Regions from separate parts of the Actinomadura citrea genome, predicted to be linked through region 1. Evidence: riboswitches for the same ligand, from Rfam matches in the RefSeq annotation. Region 1 holds a riboswitch; each other region holds the start of a gene.
The links. A riboswitch is a leader RNA that binds a small molecule or an ion and turns the genes downstream of it on or off. The one in region 1 is predicted to bind cobalamin.
Positions count from the first base shown of each region.

Region 2: linked by a shared signal. The riboswitch ahead of metE (5-methyltetrahydropteroyltriglutamate--homocysteine S-methyltransferase) and the one ahead of BJ999_RS40325 (ribonucleoside-diphosphate reductase subunit alpha) in region 1 are both predicted to bind cobalamin.
Region 3: linked by a shared signal. The riboswitch ahead of cobN (cobaltochelatase subunit CobN) and the one ahead of BJ999_RS40325 (ribonucleoside-diphosphate reductase subunit alpha) in region 1 are both predicted to bind cobalamin.

Region 1 covers NZ_JACCBT010000001.1:8,798,412-8,805,734, forward strand. Annotated here, with positions in the region: gene BJ999_RS40320 (ribonucleotide-diphosphate reductase subunit beta) at 1-801, opposite strand, end outside; gene BJ999_RS40325 (ribonucleoside-diphosphate reductase subunit alpha) at 843-3,179, opposite strand; cobalamin riboswitch at 3,317-3,533, opposite strand; gene BJ999_RS40330 (MFS transporter) at 3,640-4,269, shown strand; gene BJ999_RS40335 (YcnI family copper-binding membrane protein) at 4,346-5,056, shown strand; gene BJ999_RS40340 (copper resistance CopC family protein) at 5,053-5,586, shown strand; gene BJ999_RS40345 (group II truncated hemoglobin) at 5,657-6,424, shown strand; gene BJ999_RS40350 (GNAT family N-acetyltransferase) at 6,471-7,154, shown strand.
Region 2 covers NZ_JACCBT010000001.1:3,617,726-3,625,048, reverse strand. Annotated here, with positions in the region: gene BJ999_RS17075 (NAD-dependent epimerase/dehydratase family protein) at 257-1,195, shown strand; gene BJ999_RS17070 (RNA polymerase sigma-70 factor) at 1,192-2,139, shown strand; gene BJ999_RS17065 (NAD(P)-dependent oxidoreductase) at 2,164-2,886, shown strand; gene metE (5-methyltetrahydropteroyltriglutamate--homocysteine S-methyltransferase) at 2,916-5,168, opposite strand; cobalamin riboswitch at 5,289-5,511, opposite strand; gene BJ999_RS17055 (DUF4873 domain-containing protein) at 5,654-5,905, shown strand; gene BJ999_RS17050 (hypothetical protein) at 6,035-6,229, opposite strand; gene BJ999_RS17045 (aldolase/citrate lyase family protein) at 6,721-7,128, opposite strand; gene BJ999_RS17040 (YkvA family protein) at 7,232-7,323, opposite strand, start outside.
Region 3 covers NZ_JACCBT010000001.1:5,784,285-5,791,607, forward strand. Annotated here, with positions in the region: gene BJ999_RS26920 (cobyrinic acid a,c-diamide synthase CobB) at 1-513, shown strand, start outside; gene cobN (cobaltochelatase subunit CobN) at 468-4,064, opposite strand; cobalamin riboswitch at 4,118-4,241, opposite strand; gene BJ999_RS26930 (precorrin-3B synthase) at 4,313-5,407, shown strand; gene BJ999_RS26935 (precorrin-8X methylmutase) at 5,404-6,024, shown strand; gene BJ999_RS26940 (precorrin-2 C(20)-methyltransferase) at 6,024-7,323, shown strand, end outside.

The DNA of each region.
Region 1 (7,323 bases):
GTCGTCCGCGCTCATGCCGGGCAGGCCGTCCCCGCACAGGTCGCGGGCGAACGCCAGCTCCGCCTGGACGGCCTCCTCGATCATCGTGGTGACCTGGGCCGTCAGCTCCGCGTCGAACAGGCCGGGTTCCTCCGCCCGGACGGTGTCGACCACGGAGAACGCGAACTCCATGTGCATTGACTCGTCCCGGAAGACCCAGTTCGTCCCGGACGCGAGGCCGTTCAGCAGGCCGCGCGACCGGAGCCAGTACACGTAGGCGAACGCGCCGTAGAAGAACAGCCCCTCGATGCAGGCCGCGAAGCAGATGAGGTTCAGCAGGAACGCCCTGCGGTCGGCGGCGCCGCGGAGCTCGTCCAGGGAGCCGAGCGAGTCGATCCAGCGGAAGCAGAACTCCGCCTTGGCCCGGATGGACGGGATGTGCTCGATCGCCGCGAACGCCTTGACGCGCTCGTCCTGATCGGGCAGGTAGGTGTCCAGGAGGGTCAGATAAAACTGTACGTGCACGGCCTCCTCATATAGCTGCCGCGACAGGTAGAGCCGGGCCTCCGGCGCGTTCACGTGTTTGTAGAGGTTGAGCACGAGGTTGTTCGCCACGATCGAGTCGCCGGTGGCGAAGAACGCGACGAGCCGGTTGACGAGGTGCAGCTCGGCGGGCGTGAGCCGCGCGAGGTCCGCCATGTCGGAGGCGAGGTCGACCTCCTCGACCGTCCAGGTGTTGCGGATCGCGGCCCGGTACCGCTCGTAGAAGTCCGGGTAGCGCATCGGCCGCAGCGTCAGGTCCATGCCGGGATCGAGGAGCATGCCCCGCCTTTCCTCTCCCCTGTGCCCTTCGTCTCGCACGGTCACTGGCACGCCTCGCAGGTCTCGGGGTTCTCCAGGGAGCAGACGGCCGCGGCGACGGTCGTCTGCGCGATCCGCGTCGCCGGACGGGACCGCAGGTAGTACGTCGTCTTGAGCCCGGCCCGCCACGCGTAGGCGTACATCGAGGAGAGCTTGCCGATCGTCGGCGTCTCCATGAACAGGTTCAGCGACTGCGACTGGTCGATGTAGGGGGTGCGGGCGGCGGCGAGGTCGATGAGCGCCTTCTGCGGCAGTTCCCAGGCCGTCCGGTAGAGCGACAGCATCTCCTCCGGCAGGTCGACGAGCCCCTGGACGGACCCGTTCGCCTTCTTGACCGCCTCGCGGACGGCCGGCGTCCACAGCCCGAGCGACTTCAGGTCCTCCACCAGGTAGCGGTTGATCTGGAGGAACTCGCCGGACAGCGTCTCGCGCTTGAACAGGTTGGACACCTGCGGCTCGATGCACTCGTAGCAGCCGGCGATGGAGGCGATCGTCGCGGTCGGCGCGATCGCGACGAGCAGCGAGTTGCGCAGGCCGACCTCGGCGACGCGGGCGCGGAGCGCGTCCCAGTCGGCGGGACGGGACGGCGCCGCGTCCGGGAAGTGGTCCAGGTGGAGCAGGCCGCGCGCGGTGCGGGTCGCGGCATAGGCGGGCAGCGGACCGTGGGCGGCGGCGAGGTCGGCCGACGCGTTGTAGGCGGCCAGCGCGATCTCCTCGGCGACGCGGGTCGACAGCTCGCGCGCCTCGTCGGAGTCGAACGGCAGGCGCAGCGTGAAGAACACGTCCGCGAGGCCCATCACGCCCAGCCCGACCGGGCGCCACTTGCGGTTGGCCGTCTCCGCCTCGGGCGTGGGGTAGAAGCCCCGGTCGATGGTGCGGTCCAGGAACCGGACCGCGGTGCGGACCGTCGACCGGAGCCGCTCCCAGTCGACGCCGGACGGCCCCACGTGCGCGGCCAGGTTCACCGATCCGAGGTTGCAGACGGCCGCCTCGCCGTCGCCCGTCACCTCCAGGATCTCCGTGCAGAGGTTGGACAGGTGGACGACCTTGCCCGGCTCGGCGGTCTGGTTGCAGGCGCGGTTGGCGGCGTCCTTGAACGTCATCCAGCCGTTGCCCGTCTCGGCGAGCGTCCGCATCATGCGTCCATACAGCTTGCGGGCCGGGACCTGGCGGACGAACCGTCCCTCCCGCTCCGCCGCCCGGTAGGCCTCGTCGAACTCGTCGCCCCACAGGTCGACCAGCTCGGGGACCTCCTTGGGGTCGAACAGCGACCACGCCGCGTCGGCCTCGACGCGGCGCATGAACTCGTCCGGGATCCAGTTGGCCAGGTTGAGGTTGTGGGCGCGGCGCGCGTCCTCGCCGGTGTTGTCGCGCAGCTCCAGGAACTCCTCGACGTCGGCGTGCCACGGCTCCAGGTACACGCACGCCGCGCCCTTGCGGCGGCCGCCCTGGTTGACGGCGGCGACGGACGAGTCGAGCGTGCGCAGCCACGGGACGATCCCGTTGGAGTGCCCGTTCGTGCCCCGGATCAGCGAGCCCCGCGACCGCACCCGCGACCAGGAGATGCCGATGCCGCCCGCGTACTTGCTGAGCCGCGCGACCTGGCCGTACCGGTCGTAGATGGACTCCAGCTCGTCGCGCGGCGAGTCGAGCAGGAAGCACGACGAGAGCTGCGGGCGGCGGGCCCCGGAGTTGAAGAGCGTGGGCGAGCTGGGCAGGTACGACAGGGTGCTGAGCAGCGCGTACAGCTCGGCGGCCTCGTCCACGGTCGCGGTGTCGCCCGTGGGGGGTCGACCCTCGGCACCTTCCGGCCCGCCATCGTCGGGGAATTCGCCGGGGAAGACGAGGCCGCAGGCCACCCGGAGGAAGAAGTGCTGCGGCCGTTCCAGGACGAGCCGCGACCGCGGATGCCTGAGCAGGTACCGGTCGTAGACCGTCCGGAGCCCGAAGTACTCGAAGCGGTCGTCGGCCCCTTCGTCGATGAGCGCGTCGAGGGCCACCGCGTTGGCGGCGACGAAGGCGGCCAGGTCGTCCGCCAGGAGGCCCTCCCGGTGCGCGGCGGCGACGGACTCGGCGAACGTCCGGACGCCGGCGGCCGCGGCCTCGTCCCGGATCCGGCCGCCGAGCAGCCGCGCCGCGGCCTTGGAGTACCCGGGATCGGCGGGGATGAGCGCGGCGGCCTCCCCGATCACGAGGTCCCGCAGGGCCGCCGCGTCCAGCCCGTCCGCGGACCGGACCGCGGCCAGCACCCGTCCGGCCTCGGCGCCCGGTACCCCCTCGCAGGCCGCCTCGACCTCGATGGCGATCTCCGCCGGCGGCGCGGCCAGAACCTGTGTCACGTGCATCTCCCCTCGCATGCCGCCTCGCGGAGGCATGCGAACGGCGCGCGGCGGTCGGCCGCGCTCCGTCCCCGGCCCACCCGCGAGGCCTGGACGTGTCGATCCGGGACGGACCCGGAACCCAGATGAGGCCGGTCTCCCGGTCTCGCGTGCGGGCAGGTCTTCGGACTCGCGGGCGCCGCCTCTTCCGAGGCGTCCTACTGGCCGTCGCTTCCCGGGCCGCCGGGCCCAGTGCTCGATGACGGCGGTCGTTCCCGCTCACCGCTGCGGGGCAGTCCCGGATTCCCACCGGGTTCCCTCTCACGCCGCCCCCGCCGCGAGCGGCGGGGGCGGACCAGCACGGGACTGAACCCTACATCTAGTCGACGATCAACGCACAACCCCAAGATGTTGGGCGTGTCAGCGGATGTTCGGGGGCGGCTGGGCAGAGCGCGCCGCGGATGGGACGATGGGGGCCGTCATGAGCCCCCATGCGCCGCAGCCGCTGTTCCGGCCCGCCCGCGCGGTGGTGTTCGCCACCGTGTGCGCGACGCTGGCGTCCCTCGGGCACGTCCTGGCGGGCGGCGCGGCGGTGCCGGCCTGGGCGGCGCTCACGGGCTTCGGCGCCGTCCTCGGCGTGACGCTGATGCTGGCGGGCCATGAGCGCTCGCTCGCGACGATCCTGGGCGGGCTCCTCGGCGGGCAGTTCGCCCTGCACACGCTGTTCACCGCGGCGACCGCGTCCCACCACACGCCCGAGGCGCACGCCGCCATGACCGGCGCCGTGGAACCCGTCGCGGTCCCCGCCGCCCACGGCGGCAACGGCCTGGTGATGACGCTCGCGCACTGCACGGCCGCGCTGGTGGCCGCGTGGTGGCTGCGGCGCGGCGAGCGGGCCGCGTGGTCGCTCGCCCGGCGGATCGCCGCCCTCGCGGACCGTCCGATCCGGCTGCTACTGGCCCTGCTCGCCGTGGAGCCGGCCGAGCCTCCGGCCCGCCCCCTTCGGACGGTGCCCGCGGCGGCCGCCGTCACGGCCACCGGACGCGCCCTGCGGCACCAGGTCGTCCGGCGGGGTCCGCCGCGGCGTTCGAGGGCGCTCGCTCACTCCTGAGCCGGAGCGCCGTACGTCACCGGACGCCGGTTCTCGGCGCCCGGCCATTCCCGTACGTCTCGAACGGAGTTCCGCAATGCGCTTCCTTCCGCATGCCCGGCGCGCCGGCGCCGTCGCGTCCCTCGCCTCCCTGTCCGTGATCGGCCTGGCCGCGGCGGCGTCCGCGCACGTCACGGTCAACCCCAGGACCGCCGAGCAGGGCTCGTACTCCAAGGTCTCGTTCCGCGTGCCGAACGAGCGCGACGACGCCTCCACCACCAAGCTCGTGGTGAACCTGCCGACCGACCACCCGCTGTCGTCGGTGTCGGTCCGGCCGCTGCCCGGCTGGACGGTGAAGGTGGACAAGTCGAGGCTGCCGAAGCCGGTGAAGACCGAGGGCGGCGAGCTGACCGAGGCCGTCACGAAGATCACCTGGAGCGGCGGCAAGATCGAGCCGGGCCGGTTCGAGGAGTTCGACGTCTCGATGGGGCCGCTGCCCACCGACACCGACCAGCTCGTGTTCACGGCCGACCAGACGTACTCCGGCGGCGAGGTCGTCAAGTGGGAGGAGCCCCCGGCCGAAGGGGCCGACGAGCCGGAGCACCCCTCGCCGGTGCTGAAGCTCCTCCCCCAGGGCTCGACGGCGACGACCGGCATGACCGCGCAGGTGAAGCCCGCCGCCGCGACGTCGTCCGCGTCGCCTGACGACGGGACGGCCCGGCTGCTCGGCGGCATCGGCATCGCCGTCGGCGTGGTCGGCATCGCGGTCGGCGCCTACGGCGCGACCCGGGCGCGGAGCCGGGCATGACCCGGGCGGCGCTGCGCGGGGCCGCCGGTGCCGCGGCGCTCGCGGCCGTCCTGGCGACGACCGCGGTCCCGGCGTCGGCGCACACGACGCTGACGTCGGCGAGCCCGGCGAAGGACTCGACGGTCGCGGCCCCGTCCCAGATCGTCCTGACGTACGCCGACCCGGTACGGCTGCCGCGCGTGGTCGTGACCGACGGGTCGCGCAAGCAGTACCAGGCCGGGTCGGCGCAGGCGGTCGACAACAAGGTCACCCAGGCCGTCGGCGGCACGCTGCCCGACGGGAAGTACACCGTGGGGTGGCGCGTCGTCGCGTCGGACGGCCATCCGGTCGAGGGCACCTTCACGTTCACCGTGCAGGGCTCGTCCGGGGCCGCCCAGCCCCCCGCACCCTCCCCGGTCCGGACGAACCTCGTCTCCACCGGGGATTCCGGGGGCTCGTCGGGCTGGCTCTGGATCGGCCTGATCGCCCTGGTCCTCGCGGCCGCGGCGGGCGCCGTCGCCTGGTTCCGCCGCTCGCCCACCCAGGATTGATCTTTTCGCTTCCGGTCGGATGATTACAGGATTACAGTGATAATCCGACCGGAAGCAGCCTGGGGGCACAATGATCGTCGAGTACATCCGCTACCGCATCGAGCCGCAGGACGCGGAGGACTTCGAGGCCGCCTACGCGCGGGCCTCCGTCCCCCTCGCCGCCGCCCCCGAGTGCGTGGACTACGAGCTGTCCAGGTGCGTCGACGAGCCGTCGTCCTACATCCTGCGCATCTGCTGGACGTCGGCCGACGACCACATGCGGGGCTTCCGGGGCGGCGAGCACTTCCCCGCGTTCTTCGCCGAGATCAAGCCGTACGTCCAGCAGATCGAGGAGATGCGGCACTACGAGCGGACGGCGGTGCGCGGCGCCGGTTCGTCCGTCCCGACCATGTACGACTGGGCGGGCGGGAGCGAGGCGTTGGAGCGGCTCACCGAGCACTTCTACACGATCGTCCTCAAGGACGACCTGCTGCGCCCCCTCTTCGAGCACATGTCCCCGGACCACCCGAAGTGGGTCGCGGCGTGGCTCGGCGAGGTCTTCCGCGGGCCCGCGCGCTACAGCCGCGAGCGCGGCGGCTACCACCACATGGTGAGCCACCACCTCGGCAAGTCCATCACCGAGGCGCAGCGCCGCCGCTGGGTCTCGCTCCTCATGGACGCGGCGGACGAGGTCGGCCTCCCGGACGACCCGGAGTTCCGCGCCGCGTTCGCGTCCTACCTCGAGTGGGGCACCCGCATCGCCCTCGCCAACTCCCAGCCGGGCGCCGAGCCGCCCCTCGAAGCCCCCATGCCCCACTGGGGCTGGGGCGTCGCCCCGCCCTACGTCCCCGCCGACTAGCATCCAGGGCGCTGATCCTCACGCACGGCCTGGGAGGTACCGCACCATGGCGGACCGGGACGACGTCGCCCTCGACGACCCCGTGGGCGAGTCGCTTCGCGGTCACCACGCGCACCTTGCCCGCCGGGTCGGCCGGGCCGCCACCTACCGGCCGGAGGTCTCCACCTTCTCGACGGTGTCCGCCGACCCGGGCCCGGCGGAGTGGGCCGACCTCGCCCGGCTGCTCGGCCGAGGCGAACTCGCCGACATGTTCAGCAGTCCGGCGGCCCCGCCGCCGGACTGGGAGCCGGTCTTCGTTCTCGAAGGCCTCCAGATGGTCTGGTCCGGGAGCGGCGAAAGCGAGACCGGCGTGGTGGAACTGGGCGCGGACAGCGTTCCCGAGATGCTCGACCTCGTCGCACGGACCCGACCGGGGCCGTTCTGGCCGCGCACCCGCGAACTCGGCGCCTATGTCGGCATCCGCGACGAAGGCGCACTGGTGGCGATGGCGGGCGAACGGCTCCGGCCTCCGGGATGGACGGAGATCAGCACCGTCTGCACCGCCCCCGAGGCGCGCGGGCGCGGCCACGCCGCACGCCTGATCCGCGCGCTCGCGACGCGCATCGCGGCCCGGAACGAGCGTCCCTTCCTGCACGTGGCCGAGACGAACACCCCGGCGATCGCGCTCTACGAACGGCTCGGCTTCAAGACCCGGGGGCACGTGACGTTCCGCGGCTTCCGGGTTCCTTGACCGCCGCGGGCACCATCACCGCCGCGGACGCTCGGGCCCGTCGCGACAGGCAGAGGCCGGTCGCACTAGGTGGGCCGGTCGTAGTACGCTCTGCGGCGTTCCTGCGACAGGGGAGGTTGATGAATATGGCCCGCGTGGCGCTTCTTCAGCACGCCCTTGTCCGGGCCGC
Region 2 (7,323 bases), 5.2 Mb from region 1:
TCGGCGGCGACCGGAACCGCTACGACCGGTCGCACTGGAACGTCCACGACCGCATCGGCGACCTCATGATGATCAGCGGTATCGGCTACCGCCGGACCTCGGCGCCCAGCACTGCGGCAACTACCGGATCGAGGCCATCGAGCCGCTCACGACGTCACGGCCGGCCCGGCTCCCAGAATGGGTCAGCCCGTCATGTCACAGAAAGTCGGGCTGATTTGTCTCGGGTAGCGAAGGCAGGAGATCTCGTCGGAAGGTGATGGTCATGCGAGTGTTCGTGGCTGGTGGGAGCGGGGTCCTGGGGCAGCGGTTGGTACCGCAGTTGGTGGCACGGGGCCATCAGGTGACGGCGACGACCACGAGCCGGGCGAAGCTGGACCTGCTGGAGCGGTTGGGCGCGGACGGTGTGGTGATGGACGGGCTGGACGCGGCTGCGGTCGGGGAGGCGGTGGCGGCCGCGCGGCCGGACGTGGTCGTGCACCAGATGACCGCGATCTCGATGGCGCACGCCGGCAAGCCCGACATCAAGCATCCGGACCGATGGTTCGCCAAGACCAACCGGCTGCGCACGGAGGGGACCGACCACCTGCTGGCCGCCGCAGAGGCGACCGGCGTACCCCATTTCGTCGCGCAGGGGTACGCCTCGTGGAACGGCATCCGCGAGGGCGGATGGGTGAAGACCGAGGAGGATCCGTTGGACCTGCTCGAGGGGACGGCCGCGAACGTGGGCTTGAAGGCGTTGAGCCGGGTGGAGGACGTGGTCCTCAAGGCGGGCGGCGCGGTCCTGCGGTACGGCGCGTTCTACGGGCCGGGCGCCATCGACGACCAGGTCGAGTTGCTGCGCAAGCGGCAGTACCCGCTGGTGGGGCGTGGTACCGGCTACAGCTCGTGGGTGCATCTGGACGACGCGGCCAGTGCCACGGTCCTGGCCGTGGAACAGAAGGCGCGCGGGGTGTACAACATCGTCGACGACGACCCGGCCCCGGCGAGCGAGTGGCTCCCCTACCTGGCGGGGTGCGCCGGCGCGAAGCGACCGAGGCGGGTCCCGGTGTGGCTGGCCCGGCTGCTCGCCGGCGACCAGGCGGTGGTGATGATGACCGAGGGGCGGGGCTTCTCCAGCGCCAAGGCCAAGCGGGAGCTCGGCTGGGAGCCGCGCTACCCGTCCTGGCGGCAGGGCTTCAAGGAAGAGCTGGCGTGACCCGGGCCGAGGAGTTCGAAGAGCTGCGTCCGCTGCTGTTCTCGATCTCCTACCGGATCCTGGGCACCGTGACCGAGGCCGAGGACACCGTCCAGGAGACCTGGATTCGCTATGCCGCCACGCCGGCCCGGCCCACGTCGGCCAAGGCGTTCCTGTCGGCCGTGGTCACCCGGCTCTCGATCAACGTGTTGCGCTCGGCCCGCGTCCGGCGGGAGGAGTACGTCGGCCCGTGGTTCCCCGAGCCGCTGCTCACCGACCCCTACCAGGACCCGGAACGCTCGGCCGAACTCGCCGACTCGGTATCGATGGCGGCTCTGCTGCTGCTGGAACGGCTCAGCCCGCTGGAGCGCGCCGTCTTCGTGCTGCGCGAGGTGTTCGGGTTCGGCTTCCCCGAGGTCGCCTCGGCGGTCGGCCGGTCGGAGGCCGCATGCCGCCAGCTCGCGGTTCGGGCACGCCGCCACATGGACGAGGGGCGGCCCCGGTTCGAGGCCGACCGGAGGGAGCGCGAGGAACTCGCGACGCGGTTCTTCGACGCGTTCGCCGAGGGCGACCTCGACGGGCTCAAGAACCTGCTCGCCGCCGACGTTCAGATCGTCGCCGACAGCGGCGGCAAGGCCCCGCAGTGGGCGAGGGGGATCTTCGGTGCGGGCAACGTCGCCCGGGCGCTCGGCGTGCTCGTCCCGTCATTCGTCCAGATCGGCGGTGTCGTGGAGCCGCGCCAGGTGAACGGCCAGCCGGGCGCCGTCTTCCGCGATCGCGACGGCAAGGTCGTCAACACCTGGACCCTCGACATCCTCGACGGTCGGATCCAGACGATCAGCACGATGAGCAACCCCGACAAGCTCGCCCACGTGGGCCCGGTCGCGGATGCCTGGGCGATCCTGCGCGAGGCACAGCGGGCTCGCCAGGATCCCGCCCGGCCGGACGAGCGACGGCACTCCTAGCAACCGCGGAAAGGACACATCGTCTTGCGTGTCACGATTTTCGGAGCCAACGGCCCCACCGGCCGCCTGCTCACCGGCCAGGCCCTCGCCGCCGGGCATCAGGTCGCCGCGGTCACCCGGCGGCCGGACTCCTTCCCCCTGCGCCATGAGCGGCTCGAGGTGGTCGGTGCGGACGTGCTCGACCGAGATGCCGTCCACGCCGCCGTGGAGAAGCAGGACGCGGTCCTGTCGACGCTGGGGGTGCCGGCCGGGAAGAAGCCGATCAGCACCTATTCGCAGGGCGTGGCCAACATCATCGCCGCGATGCGGAAGCACGGGGTGCGCCGGCTCGCCGTTGTCAGCTCGACCGGGGTCGACCCGCGGCCCTACGCCGATGCAGGGATCCTGTTCAACCGGGTACTTCTGCCCTACGTGACCCGGGTCCTCGGCAAGACGCTGTACGACGACATGCGGCGGATGGAGACGCTGGTCCGGGAGAGCGATCTGGACTGGACGATCGTGCGCCCGAGCGGGCTCTACCACCTGCCGTCGGTCACCGACTACACCATTGTCGAAGGCCACGCCGAGGGCAGATACACCGCCCGCGCGGACCTGGCCGCGAGCCTTCTGGCCCTGCTGGACCACGACCGCCACCTCCGCAGCACCATCAGTGTCATCACCACTGTCGACAACCCGACCTTGCTCCAGTGGATCCGCCGCGAGGCGTCAGGTCAGGCGCAGGTGGGAGCGGCGCACGCCGGTTTCTGACCGGGCGTGCGCCGCCGTTCGGCCGCGGCTCAGCGCGCGGCGGCGTCCTCGCGGACTCGCCGTGCGGCGGTCACCAGGTTGCGCAGCGCCGCTTCGGTCTCCGGGTAAGCGCGGGTCTTGAGCCCGCAGTCGGGATTGACCCAGAGCTTGGCGGGCTCGACGACCTGCAGCGCGCGCCGCAGGTTCTCCTCGATCTCGTCGGCCGAGGGGACGCGGGGCGAGTGGATGTCGTAGACGCCAGGGCCGATGCCGTTCTCGTAACCGGCGGCACGGAGGTCGCCGACCAGCTCCATGTGCGAACGGGCCGCCTCGACGCTGGTGACGTCGGCGTCCAGCGCCCCGATCGCATCGATGATCTCACCGAACTCGGAGTAGCACATGTGGGTGTGGATCTGCGTGGTGTCCGCCACCCCGGAGGTCGCCAGGCGGAAGGCTCCGACGGCCCAGTCCAGGTAGGCGGCGTGGCCGGCCGCACGCAGGGGAAGCAGCTCGCGCAGTGCGGGCTCGTCGACCTGGACGATGCGGATACCGGCCGACTCCAGGTCCCCGATCTCGTCCCGCAGCGCGAGGGCGACCTGGCGGGCCGTCTCGGCCAGGGGCTGGTCGTCGCGGACGAACGACCAGGCCAGCATGGTGACCGGCCCGGTGAGCATGCCCTTGACCGGCTTGCTCGTCAGCCCCTGGGCGTAGGTGGTCCACGCGACGGTCATCGGACGGGGACGAGCGACGTCGCTGTGCAGGATCGGCGGCCGCACGTACCTGGACCCGTAGGACTGCACCCATCCGTGCTCGGTGGCGGCGTAGCCGTCCAGCTGCTCGGCGAAGTACTGGACCATGTCGTTGCGTTCGGGCTCGCCGTGCACGAGCACGTCCAGACCGAGTTCCTCTTGCAGCGCGATGACGCGGGCGATCTCCTGCCGCATCGCCTGGCTGTAGTCGTCCTCGGAGATGCGTCCGGCCCGGCGGTCCGCGCGGACCCTGCGCACCTCCGGAGTCTGGGGGAACGAGCCGATCGTGGTGGTGGCAAGGTCGGGCAGCCCGAGCGAGGCGCGCTGCGCGGCGAACCGGGTTTCGCGGTCCCCGCGGGAGGAACCGCCGAGCGTGTCCAGGCGAGCCCGGACCTCGTGGTCGATCCCGGCGGTGGACGCCGGAACCTGCGCGGCGGGACCGGCCGCGTCCTCGCCCAGCGCCTCGCCGAGCGCGACGACCTCGCCGACCTTCTGCCGGGCGAACGCCAACCGCCCCCGCACCGCCGGATCGAGCGCGTCCTCGGCGTCCAGGTCGATCGGGACATGCAGCAGTGAGCAGGAGGTGCTCACGACCACCTGGTCGGCCAGACCGAGCAGCGTGGCGCAGGCGGCCTTGGCCCGCTGCCGGTCAGCGCGCCAGATGTTGCGGCCGTCGACGACGCCCGCCATGACGGTCTTGCGCAGCAGCCCGCCCACGGAAGCGAGCACGTCCAGATTGCCGGGACCGGCGACGAAGTCCAGCCCGACGGCCTCCACACGGGAGGACGCAAGGGCGCGCAGCGCTTCGGCTCCGATCGTGCCGAAGTAGGTCGCCACCAGCAGGTGCGGCCGGCTGGACAGCTCACCGAGGCGCGCGTACGCGCGGGCCAGTGCGGCGACCTCCCCGTCGGTCCGATCGGCCACCAGGGCGGGCTCGTCCAGTTGCACCCATTCGGTGCCCGCCCCCGCCAGCCGCTCCAGCAGCTCGGCGTACACCTCCACCAGCCCGTCGAGCAGGTCCAGCGGGCGGAAGCCGGCGGGCGCGTCCGCCGCGGGTTTGGCCAGCAGCAGGTAGGTCAGCGGTCCGACGAGCACGGGCCGCGTCTCGATACCGAGGGCTCTGGCCTCCAGGTACTCCGCGACCGGCTTCGACGTGACCCCTCCGGGCAGCCGGAACCGCATGTCCGGCCCCAGCTCCGGCACGATGAAGTGGTAGTTGGTGTCGAACCACTTGGTCATCTCCATCGCCGGGATGTCTTGGACACCGCGCGCCATGGCGAAGTACCGGTCGAGGCCGTCCAGGCCCCGATAGCGCTCGGGCACGGCGTCCACCAGGACGCTGGTGTCCAGCACATGGTCGTAGAAGGAGAAGGTGTTCGACGGGATCGCGTCCAGACCGGCGTCGCGCAGCCCTGTCCAGACGGCGCCGCGCAGGTCCGCGCCGGCCTTCTCCAGCGCGGCCGCGTCGATGCGTCCCGCCCAGAAGTCTTCGGTGGCGAACTTGAGCTCGCGGCGCGTCCCGATCCGGGGGTAACCGAGGATCGTGGTTTTCATGGCAGCTTCCCTCGCTGAGCCAAAGGCGGCCAACCGGGGAGGGACGTGCACGGCACGGCGCCGAAAACCGCCTGTGCCGCCCGCCGGCCCTCCCGCGAGGCCGCAGACCACCGCACGCCAGCCGGCGCACGGGCGAAGGCAGGTCTTCGGACTCGCGGGCACCGCTCCTACCTGGGTAGGTGCGTCCTACTGGCCGTCGCTTCCCAGGCCCGGCGGCCCAGTGCTCGATGACGGCGGTCGTTCCCGCTCACCGCTGCGGGGCAGTCCCGGATTCCCACCGGGTTCCCTCTTACGACGCCCCTACCACGCAGGCACGGGCGAACCTTCCGCACGTTGGAGTCTAACGGCCGGGATGACGGCATACACAAACCCGCTCGGACCACGTTGAGCCCTGAGAAGCAGTGCGGGCGGGAACGTCCCACCTGAACGCTATGGTGCGTCTTCATGAAGACGAACCACGTCGGCCTTGACGAGAAGATCCACGCGTGAGCCGCTACCGGGGGCCCGCCACCCTGATCGGCAGCGACGGAGCCGAGATCGAGGTCTACGTCGATCTGCGCGCCAAACAGCGGGAGTGGTCCGGAACCGCGACCATCGGCGACTTCGACGCCAGCGGCGCTCACGACCAGACGCTGAGACTTCCAGACGGCCGCGAAGCACAGGTCACGCTCGGCGGCTCGGCGGTCTGGTCCGACGTCATCACGCTGGTCGGAAGTGGTCCGCCGCCCTTCGCCTGACCCAGGCGTCCCATCGACCGGCGGGGCTCGCTTGTGAGCTGCTTGGGACAAGAGAACGGGGCCGCGCACCTCAGTGCGCGGACCCCATTCCGTGTTGCTGCGCATGCAGGAGTCACTCCTGCGGTGCGATCAGTGGTTCTTCGACCAGGCGAAGACGAGGCCGGAGAGCCCCGCCATGACCAAGACGAAGGTGAAGAAACTGCCCCAGGACGGGAAGATGTCCTTGGCAGCGTCCCAGATCTCACCGAACCCGATGTTGCCCAGCACGAGCACGACGAGCCCGATGGTGGTGACCTGGAGGAGCGTGTTCAGGTAGCCGCGCAAAAGCCCGACTCCTTTCATCTGGTTTTTGTCGAGGTGTGGCTCTGATGAGGCACCCCGCGGAACGCTCAGTATGAGCCGCTCCTACCTCCTGACCGTCCACGAAGGACCAGAGGAGGCAAGGCGGCCACGACCATTGATGGCCGAAACGATCTCGGGCGCACAGCCGTCGGCATCCGAGTCCGAATCACGGCGCTGAGCTGCGGAGACCGCCGCCCTGCCGATCCGGGCGGTAGCGGATCGTGGGTGCAGATCCCGGCGTCTCGACAATGTTCACCCGAGTCAGAGCGCTCAGGATCGTTCCAAATTTCTTCTTTGACTACTGAAGACATCTCGGCAGTCCGTGGCGGCCAATGCCCACGAACTCACGGCCGAGACCAGACTGCATCACGCTGGTCGAGATAAGCACCGCCTTCGTCCAGCGGAGGCGCCGACCGAACAGGAACGCACGGCGGCGAGGGCGTCAACCCGCGCGCCCGAGAAGTGCTCGGTGGTCAGGCGAGCAGGGCGCGGGCGGCGCGGATGACGGCCTGGTCGACAAGGCGGCCGTCGTCGCCGACGAAGACGGCGGAGCCCGAGGCCAGAGCCGCTTCGTAGCGGGCCAGCAGAGAGCGGGCCCGGTCCAGCTCGGCCGGTGTCGGGGTGAAGACCTCCGCGACGACCGGGAGCTGTGCCGGGTGGACGCAGGCGCGGCCGCGGAATCCGAGCCGCTTGAGGCGCGGTGTGGTCGTGCGGAACGCCCCGAGGTCGCGGAACTGCGTGGAGACCGGGCCGAGCGGCGGGGGCAGGCCGGCGGCGGCCGACGCCGCCATCACCTGGGACCTGGCCCAGAGCAGCTCGGATTCGTCGGGGCCGGGGGTGACGCCGAGGTCGGCGGCCAGGTCGGCCTCGCCGAGCTGCATCCGGCCGCTTCGCCGCAGCCCTGCTGGCCTTCGCCCAGGAGGTCGGCACTGCGAGGTGACGGACGCGGCGCGCGGCTCTCGAGCGAGCCGCCGGCATGCGGCCTCAGGGGGCGCGGCGCTCCGTGCGAGACCGTCGCGTGTACTCCTGGCCGAGCGCGAACAGCAGCCAGGTGAGGGCGGTGGCGTCGTCGACGA
Region 3 (7,323 bases), 3.0 Mb from region 1:
GGCGCCGACGTGGCCGTCTTCGACCCGCTGCGGGACGAGGCCCTGCCGGACGGGGCGGCTGCGCTCGTCGTCGGCGGCGGCTTCCCGGAGGTGCACGCCGCCGAACTGGCCGCCAACGCGCCGATGCTCGCCGAGGTCGCGGCGTTCCCCGGACCGATCGCCGCCGAATGCGCCGGGCTCCTCTACCTGTGCGAGGAACTCGACGGGCGGGCGATGTGCGGACGGGTGCCGGGGCGCGCGCGGATGACGTCCCGGCTGACGCTCGGCTACCGGGAGGCGGTCGCGGTGGCGGAGTCCCCGCTGACCCGGCCGGGCGAGCGGTTCCGCGGCCACGAGTTCCACCGGACCGCGCTGGACACCGAGGCCGGGCCGCTGTTCCGGTGGCGGGACGGCCGCGACGGTTACGGCGACGCCCGGATCACCGCCTCCTACCTGCACCTTCACTGGGCGGGGTCCCCGGAGGCCGCTCAGCGGCTGGTGTCGTCCTCGAGGTCGCCCTCCGTCTTGAGGTAGACCTCCTGGAGGCCCCGGAGAACCTCGGGGTCTGGGTGCTCCCACATGCCGCGCTCGGCCGCCTCCAGCAGCCGCTCGGCGATGCCGTGCAGCGCCCACGGGTTCGACTCCGCCATGAACGCGCGGTTCTCCTCGTCCAGGACGTAGGCGGCGGTGATCCGGTCGTACATCCAGTCGGCCATTACGCCGGTGGTGGCGTCGTAGCCGAACAGGTAGTCCACGGTCGCGGCCAGCTCGAACGCGCCCTTGTAGCCGTGCCGGCGCATGGCGGCCAGCCACTGCGGGTTCACGACGCGGGCCCGGAAGATCCGCGCGGTCTCCTCCGAGAGGGTGCGGGTGCGCACGGCGTCCGGGCGGGTGCTGTCGCCGACGTAGGCCTCCGGGGCCCGGCCGGTCAGCGCGCGGACGGTGGCGATCATGCCGCCGTGGTACTGGAAGTAGTCGTCGGAGTCGGCGATGTCGTGCTCGCGGGTGTCGACGTTCTTGGCGGCGACGGCGATCCGCCGGTAGGCGCTCTCCATGTCGGCGCGGGCGGGCACCCCGTCGAGGTCGCGGCCGTAGGCGTGGCCGCCCCACACCGCGTACACCTCGGCGAGGTCGGCGTCGTCACGCCAGTTGCGGCTGTCGATGAGCGGCAGCAGCCCGGCCCCGTAGGCGCCGGGCGCGGACCCGAACACGCGCAGGGTCGCGCGGCGCTCGTCGCCGTGCCGCTCCCGGTCGGACCGCACGTGGGCGCGGACGTGATTGTCGGCGTCGGGCTCCTCCAGCCCCGCGACGAGCCGGACGGCGTCGTCCAGCATGGCGACGACGTGCGGGAACGCGTCCCGGAAGAAGCCGCTGATGCGGACGGTCACGTCGATGCGCGGCCGGGCGAGCTCGGCGAGCGGCACCGGCTCCAGCGCCGTGACGCGGCGGGACGCCTCGTCCCAGGCCGGGCGGACGCCGAGCAGCGCGAGGACCTCGGCCACGTCGTCGCCCGCCGTGCGCATCGCGCTCGTCCCCCACACCGACAGCCCGACCGAGCGCGGCCACTCCCCGTGGTCGGCGCGGTAGCGCTCCAGGAGCGAGTCGGCCATCGCCTGCCCGGTCTCCCAGGCGAGGCGGCTCGGGACGGCGCGCGGGTCGACCGAGTAGAAGTTGCGACCGGTCGGCAGGACGTTGACGAGGCCGCGCAGCGGCGACCCGCTCGGGCCCGCCGGGACATAGCCGCCGTCCAGGGCGTGCAGGACGTGGTCGAGCTCGTCGGACGTCCGGGCCAGGCGCGGGACGATCTCGGCGGCGGCGAACTCCAGGACGCGCGTCACGGCTTCGCGGCGCTCCGCCGGAACGTCCCGGGCGGTCTCCCGGGCCGCGCCCACGGCCCAGCCGGCGTCCTCCATGGCCTGGACGAGGGCGCGGGCCGCGGCCTCGGCGGCGTCCACGTCGGCGAGCGCCTCGCCGCCGGCCTCGCTGAGCCCGAGCGCCTCCCGCAGGCCGGGCAGCGTCTCGCGCCCCGACCACATCTGGCGTGCGCGGAGCATGGCCAGCACCAGGTCGACGCGGACCGCGCCGGTGGGCGCCTGGCCGAGGACGTGCAGGCCGTCGCGGATCTGCGCGTCCTTCACCTCGCACAGCCAGCCGTCGACGTGCAGGAGGAAGTCGTCGAACTCGGTGTCGTGCGGGCGGTCGTCCAGGCCGAGGTCGTGGTCGAGCCTGGCGGCCTGGATGAGCGTCCAGATCTGCGCGCGGATCGCGGGCAGCTTCGCCGGGTCCATCGCGGCGATCGTCGCGTGCTCGTCGAGGAGCTGTTCGAGGCGGGCGATGTCGCCGTAGGTCTCGGCACGGGCCATCGGCGGGACCATGTGGTCCACGAGGACGGCGTGCGCGCGGCGCTTGGCCTGCGTGCCCTCGCCGGGGTCGTTGACGAGGAACGGGTAGATCAGCGGGACGTCGCCGAGCGCCGCGTCGGTGCCGCACGACGCCGACATGCCCGCCGCCTTGCCGGGCAGCCACTCCAGGTTGCCGTGCTTGCCGACGTGGACGATCGCGTGCGCGCCGAACTCGTCCGACAGCCACCGGTACGCCGCCAGGTAGTGGTGGCTCGGCGGCAGGTCGGGGTCGTGGTAGATCGCGATGGGGTTCTGCCCGAAGCCGCGCGGCGGCTGCACCATGACGACGAGGTTGCCCGCGCGGAGCGCGGCGAGGACGATGTCGCCGTCCTGGACGAACAACTCCCCCGGCGGCGGGCCCCAGTGCCGCTCCATCCCCTCGCGCAGATCGGCGGGCAGGGTGCGGTACCAGCGCTCGTAGGACGAGGCGGAGATACGGACGGGGTTGCCGGCGAGCTGCTCCTCGGTGAGCCAGTCCTCGTCCTGGCCACCCGCCGCGATGAGGGCGTGGACGAGGGCGTCGCCGTCCTGCTCGTCGACGCCGGGAAAGCCCTCCCCCAGGTCGTACCCGGCGTCCCGGAGCCGGGCCAGCAGCCGGACGGTGCTCGCCGGGGTGTCGAGGCCGACGGCGTTCCCGACGCGGGCGTGCTTGGTCGGGTAGGCCGACAACATCACGACGAGGCGGCGCCCGGCGGCCGGGGTGTGGCGGAGCCGGCCGTGCCGGACGGCGATCCCGGCGACCCGCGCGGCCCGTTCGGGGTCGGCGGCGTAGACGGTGAGCCCGTCCCGGTCGACCTCCTTGAACGAGAACGGGACGGTGATGATCCGCCCGTCGAACTCGGGGATCGCGACCTGCGACGCCGCGTCCAGCGGGGACAGCCCTTCGTCGCCGCCCTCCCAGTCGGACCGGCTCGTGGTGAGGCAGAGGCCCTGCAGGATCGGGACGTCCAGCGCGGCGAGGGCGCCCACGTCCCACGCCTCGTCGTCGCCGCCCGCCCCGGCCGTCGCGGGCCGTGACCCGCCCGCCGCGAGCACGGTCACCACCAGCGCGTCCGCCTGGCGCAGGGTGTCCAGCAGCTCGGGCTCGGCGGTGCGCAGCGACGAGCAGAACACCGGCATGGCGCGCCCGCCCGCGTCCTCCACGGCCGCGCAGAGCGCCTCGACGAACGCGGTGTTGCCCGCCACGTGGTGGGCGCGGTAGTAGAGCACGCCGACCACGGGCCCATCGCCGTCGCGGGCGGCCCGGTCGAGCCGTCCCCAGGTCGGCGTCGGGGCCGGCGGCGCGAAGCCGCGCCCGGTCAGCAGCACGGTGTCGGACAGGAACGCGTGCAGCTCGGCGAGGTTGGCGGGACCGCCGTGCGCGAGGTAGGCGTGCGCCTCGGCGCACACCCCGCCGCTGACCGTGGACAGCTCCATCAGTTCGGCGTCGGGGGCCTGCTCGCCGCCGAGGACGACGACCGGCCGGGGGCCCGCGAGCAGCGCGTCGAGACCGTCCTCCCAGGCGCGCCGCCCGCCGAGCAGCCGCACCACGACGAGGTCGGCGCCCTCGGTCAGCTCGGGCAGGTCGGCGGCGGTGAGCCGCGCCGGGTTGCCGAGCCGGTAGGCGGCGCCGGAAGCGCGGGCGCTCAGCAGGTCGGTGTCGGACGTCGACAGCAACAGGACCGTGCGGCTGTGCTCGGGCACGGCGCATCCTCCCCCTGGGGTCCTCGCCCCGGTCGCGGGTGTCGCGACGGCAGGAGTCTCCTGGCTCCCGGATCGATGCTCGCCCCGGCCTTCCCGTCCCTGCGGACAGTGGCCTACAGCGGGGTTCGCTCCCCGGTCACAGTGGCGGGACCGCGCCGGATTCGCACCGGCTTCCTCCCATTGCCATCGTCTGAGCAGAAGAGTACGGCAGCGCGGTCGCCCTGCAAACTGTGGTTAACATCCTCCCCGTGCCGAATGTCAGAGCCCGTGCCGACGCGTGCCCCGGGGCACTGCGCACCCACGACGCCGCCGACGGGCCGCTGGCGCGCGTCCGCGTCCCTGGCGGCGCGGTGTCCGCCGCGCAGCTCGCGGTGCTCGGCGCCGCCGCCCGCGAGCTGGGGCGGGACGTGATCGAACTCACGTCCCGCGGCAACCTCCAGGTGCGCGGCGTCCGCGACACCGCGGCCCTCGCGGCCCGGCTGGAGGCCGCCGGGCTGCTGCCCTCGGCGACCCACGAGCGGGTGCGCAACATCGTCGCGTCCCCGCTCGGCGGGCGCGGTCCGCGCGGCGTCATCGCCACGGACCCGCTGGTCAGGGCGCTGGACGAGGGGCTCTGCGCGCGTCCGGATCTGGCCCGCCTGCCGGGGCGTTTCCTGTTCGCGCTCGACGACGGCACCGGCGACATGGCCGCGCTGGACGCCGACGCGGCCCACACCGCCCGCGGCCTGCGGCTGGCCGGGACGTCCCTCGAACCCGTCCCGGGCGACCCCGTCGCGGCGCTGCTCGCGGCGGCGGAGGCGTTCCTGGAGATCCGGGGCGACGCCTGGAGGCTCGCGGAGGTGCCGGACGGCGCGCGGCTCGTCGCGGAGCGGCTGGGGGCGGCCGTGCGGGAGACGCCGCCGCGCCCCGACCCCGCTCCGCCGCACGCCGGGATCGTCGCGCAGCGGGACGGGCTCGCCGCGCTGGAGGTCGTGCCCCCGCTCGGCCGGCTGTCCGGCGCGCAGGCCGAGGCGCTCGCCGGAGTCGCGCACGGGGTGCGGGTGACGCCGTGGCGCAGCGTGGTGCTGGTGGACCTGGACCGGGACGGGGCGCGCCGTGCGGCCGCGGCGCTTGCGGCGGCGGGCTTCGCGACCGATTTCGCGTCGCCGTGGGTGGGCGTGACGGCCTGCACCGGCAGCCCCGGATGCGCCAAGTCGCGCGGCGACGTGCAGGGCGAGGCGCGGCGCTTCGTGGACGGCCTGGCCCGCGCGCCGGAGACCCCCGTCCACTGGACGGGATGCGAGCGGCGCTGCGGGATGCCCCGCGGCCCGGTCGTGCTGAGGACGGCGGAGGGACGGCAGTGACCGATTACGTCCGGGACGGCGCCGAGATCTACCGGCGGTCGTTCGCGACGATCCGCGCGGAGGCCGACCTGTCGGGACTGCCGGACGATGTGGCGCGGGTCGCGGTCCGCATGATCCATGCCTGCGGCATGACCGACCTCGTCGAGGATCTCGCCTGGTCGCCGGGGGTGGTGGCGCGGGCGCGGGCGGCGCTGCTGGCCGGCGCGCCGGTGCTGTGCGACGCGCGGATGGTCGCGTCCGGCGTGACCCGCGCGCGGCTGCCCGCCGGCAACGAGGTCGTGTGCGCCCTGGGCGACCCGGGCGTGCCCGAGCTGGCCGAGCGGCTCGGCACCACGCGCAGCGCGGCGGCGCTGGAGCTGTGGCGCGACCGGCTCGGCGGCGCGGTCGTCGCGATCGGGAACGCGCCGACCGCGCTGTTCCGGCTGATGGAACTGGTGGAGGAGGGCGCGCCGCGCCCGGCGGCGGTCCTCGGGATCCCGGTCGGGTTCATCGGGGCGGCCGAGTCCAAGGAGGCGCTCGCCGCGAGCGGCCTGGACCATCTGGTGGTGCGCGGGCGGCGCGGCGGCAGCGCGATGACGGCGGCGGCGGTCAACGCCATCGCCAGTGAGGCGGAGTGATGGCGGGACGGCTGTTCGGCGTGGGCGTCGGGCCCGGCGACCCGGAGCTGGTCACGGTGAAGGCGGCGCGGCTGATCGGCGAGGCGGACGTGGTCGCCTTCCACTGCGCGCGGCACGGCCGCAGCATCGCCCGGGCGATCGCCGAACCGTACCTGCGGGACGGACGGATCGAGGAGCAGCTCGTCTACCCGGTGACGACGGAGACGACCGACCACCCCGGCGGTTACCAGGGGGCGCTGGAGGACTTCTACGCCGACTGCGCCGCCCGGCTCGCCGCGCACCTCGACGCGGGGCGGACGGTCGTGGTGCTGAGCGAGGGCGATCCCCTGTTCTACGGGTCGTACATGCACCTGCACAAGCGGCTCGCGCCGCACTACCCGGCCGAGGTGGTGCCGGGCGTGACGTCGCTGAGCGCCGCGTCGGCGGCGGCGGGGCGCCCGCTGGTCGAGCGGGAGGAGACGCTGACCGTCCTGCCGGGGACGCTGCCCGGCGAGGAGCTGGCCGCGCGCCTGCGCACCGCGGACGCGGCGGCGGTCCTCAAGCTCGGCCGGACGTTCCCCAAGGTCAGGCAGGCCTTCGAGGACGCGGGACGGCTCGGCGACGGCTGGTACGTCGAGCGGGCCGCCACCGACCGGCAGCGCGTCCTCCCGCTCGCCGACGTCGATCCGGCGGACGTGCCCTACATGTCGCTCGCGCTGCTGACGAGCCCGGCGGAGCGCTCGTTCACGGCTCCTCCCCCGGTACGGCCGGAAGGGGCCGGCGGGGTGTGGGTCGTCGGGCTCGGCCCGGCGGGGCGGCCGTGGCTGACCCCGGAGGCGCAGGACGTCCTGGCGTCCGCGACCGACCTCGTCGGCTACGGCCCCTACCTGGACCGGGTGCCGCCGAACCCGAGGCAGCGGCGGCACGGGTCCGGCAACCGGGTGGAGGCCGACCGGGCCCGGCACGCGCTGGCGCTCGCGCGGGACGGGGCCCGCGTCGCCGTCGTCTCGTCCGGCGATCCCGGGGTGTTCGCGATGGCGACGGCCGTGCTGGAGGCCGCGGACGCGGACGCGTTCGCGGACGTGCCGGTGCAGGTCGTGCCGGGCCTGACGGCGGCGCAGGCCGTGGCCGCCCGGGCGGGCGCGCCCCTCGGGCACGACTTCTGCGTCCTGTCGCTGTCGGACATCCTCAAGCCGTGGGACGTGGTGCGGCGGCGGCTCGCGGCCGCCGCCGAGGCCGACCTGGTGCTGGCCCTCTACAACCCCTCGTCGAGCCGGCGCAGGCACCAGCTCCCGGCGGCGCGCGACCTGCTGCTCGAGC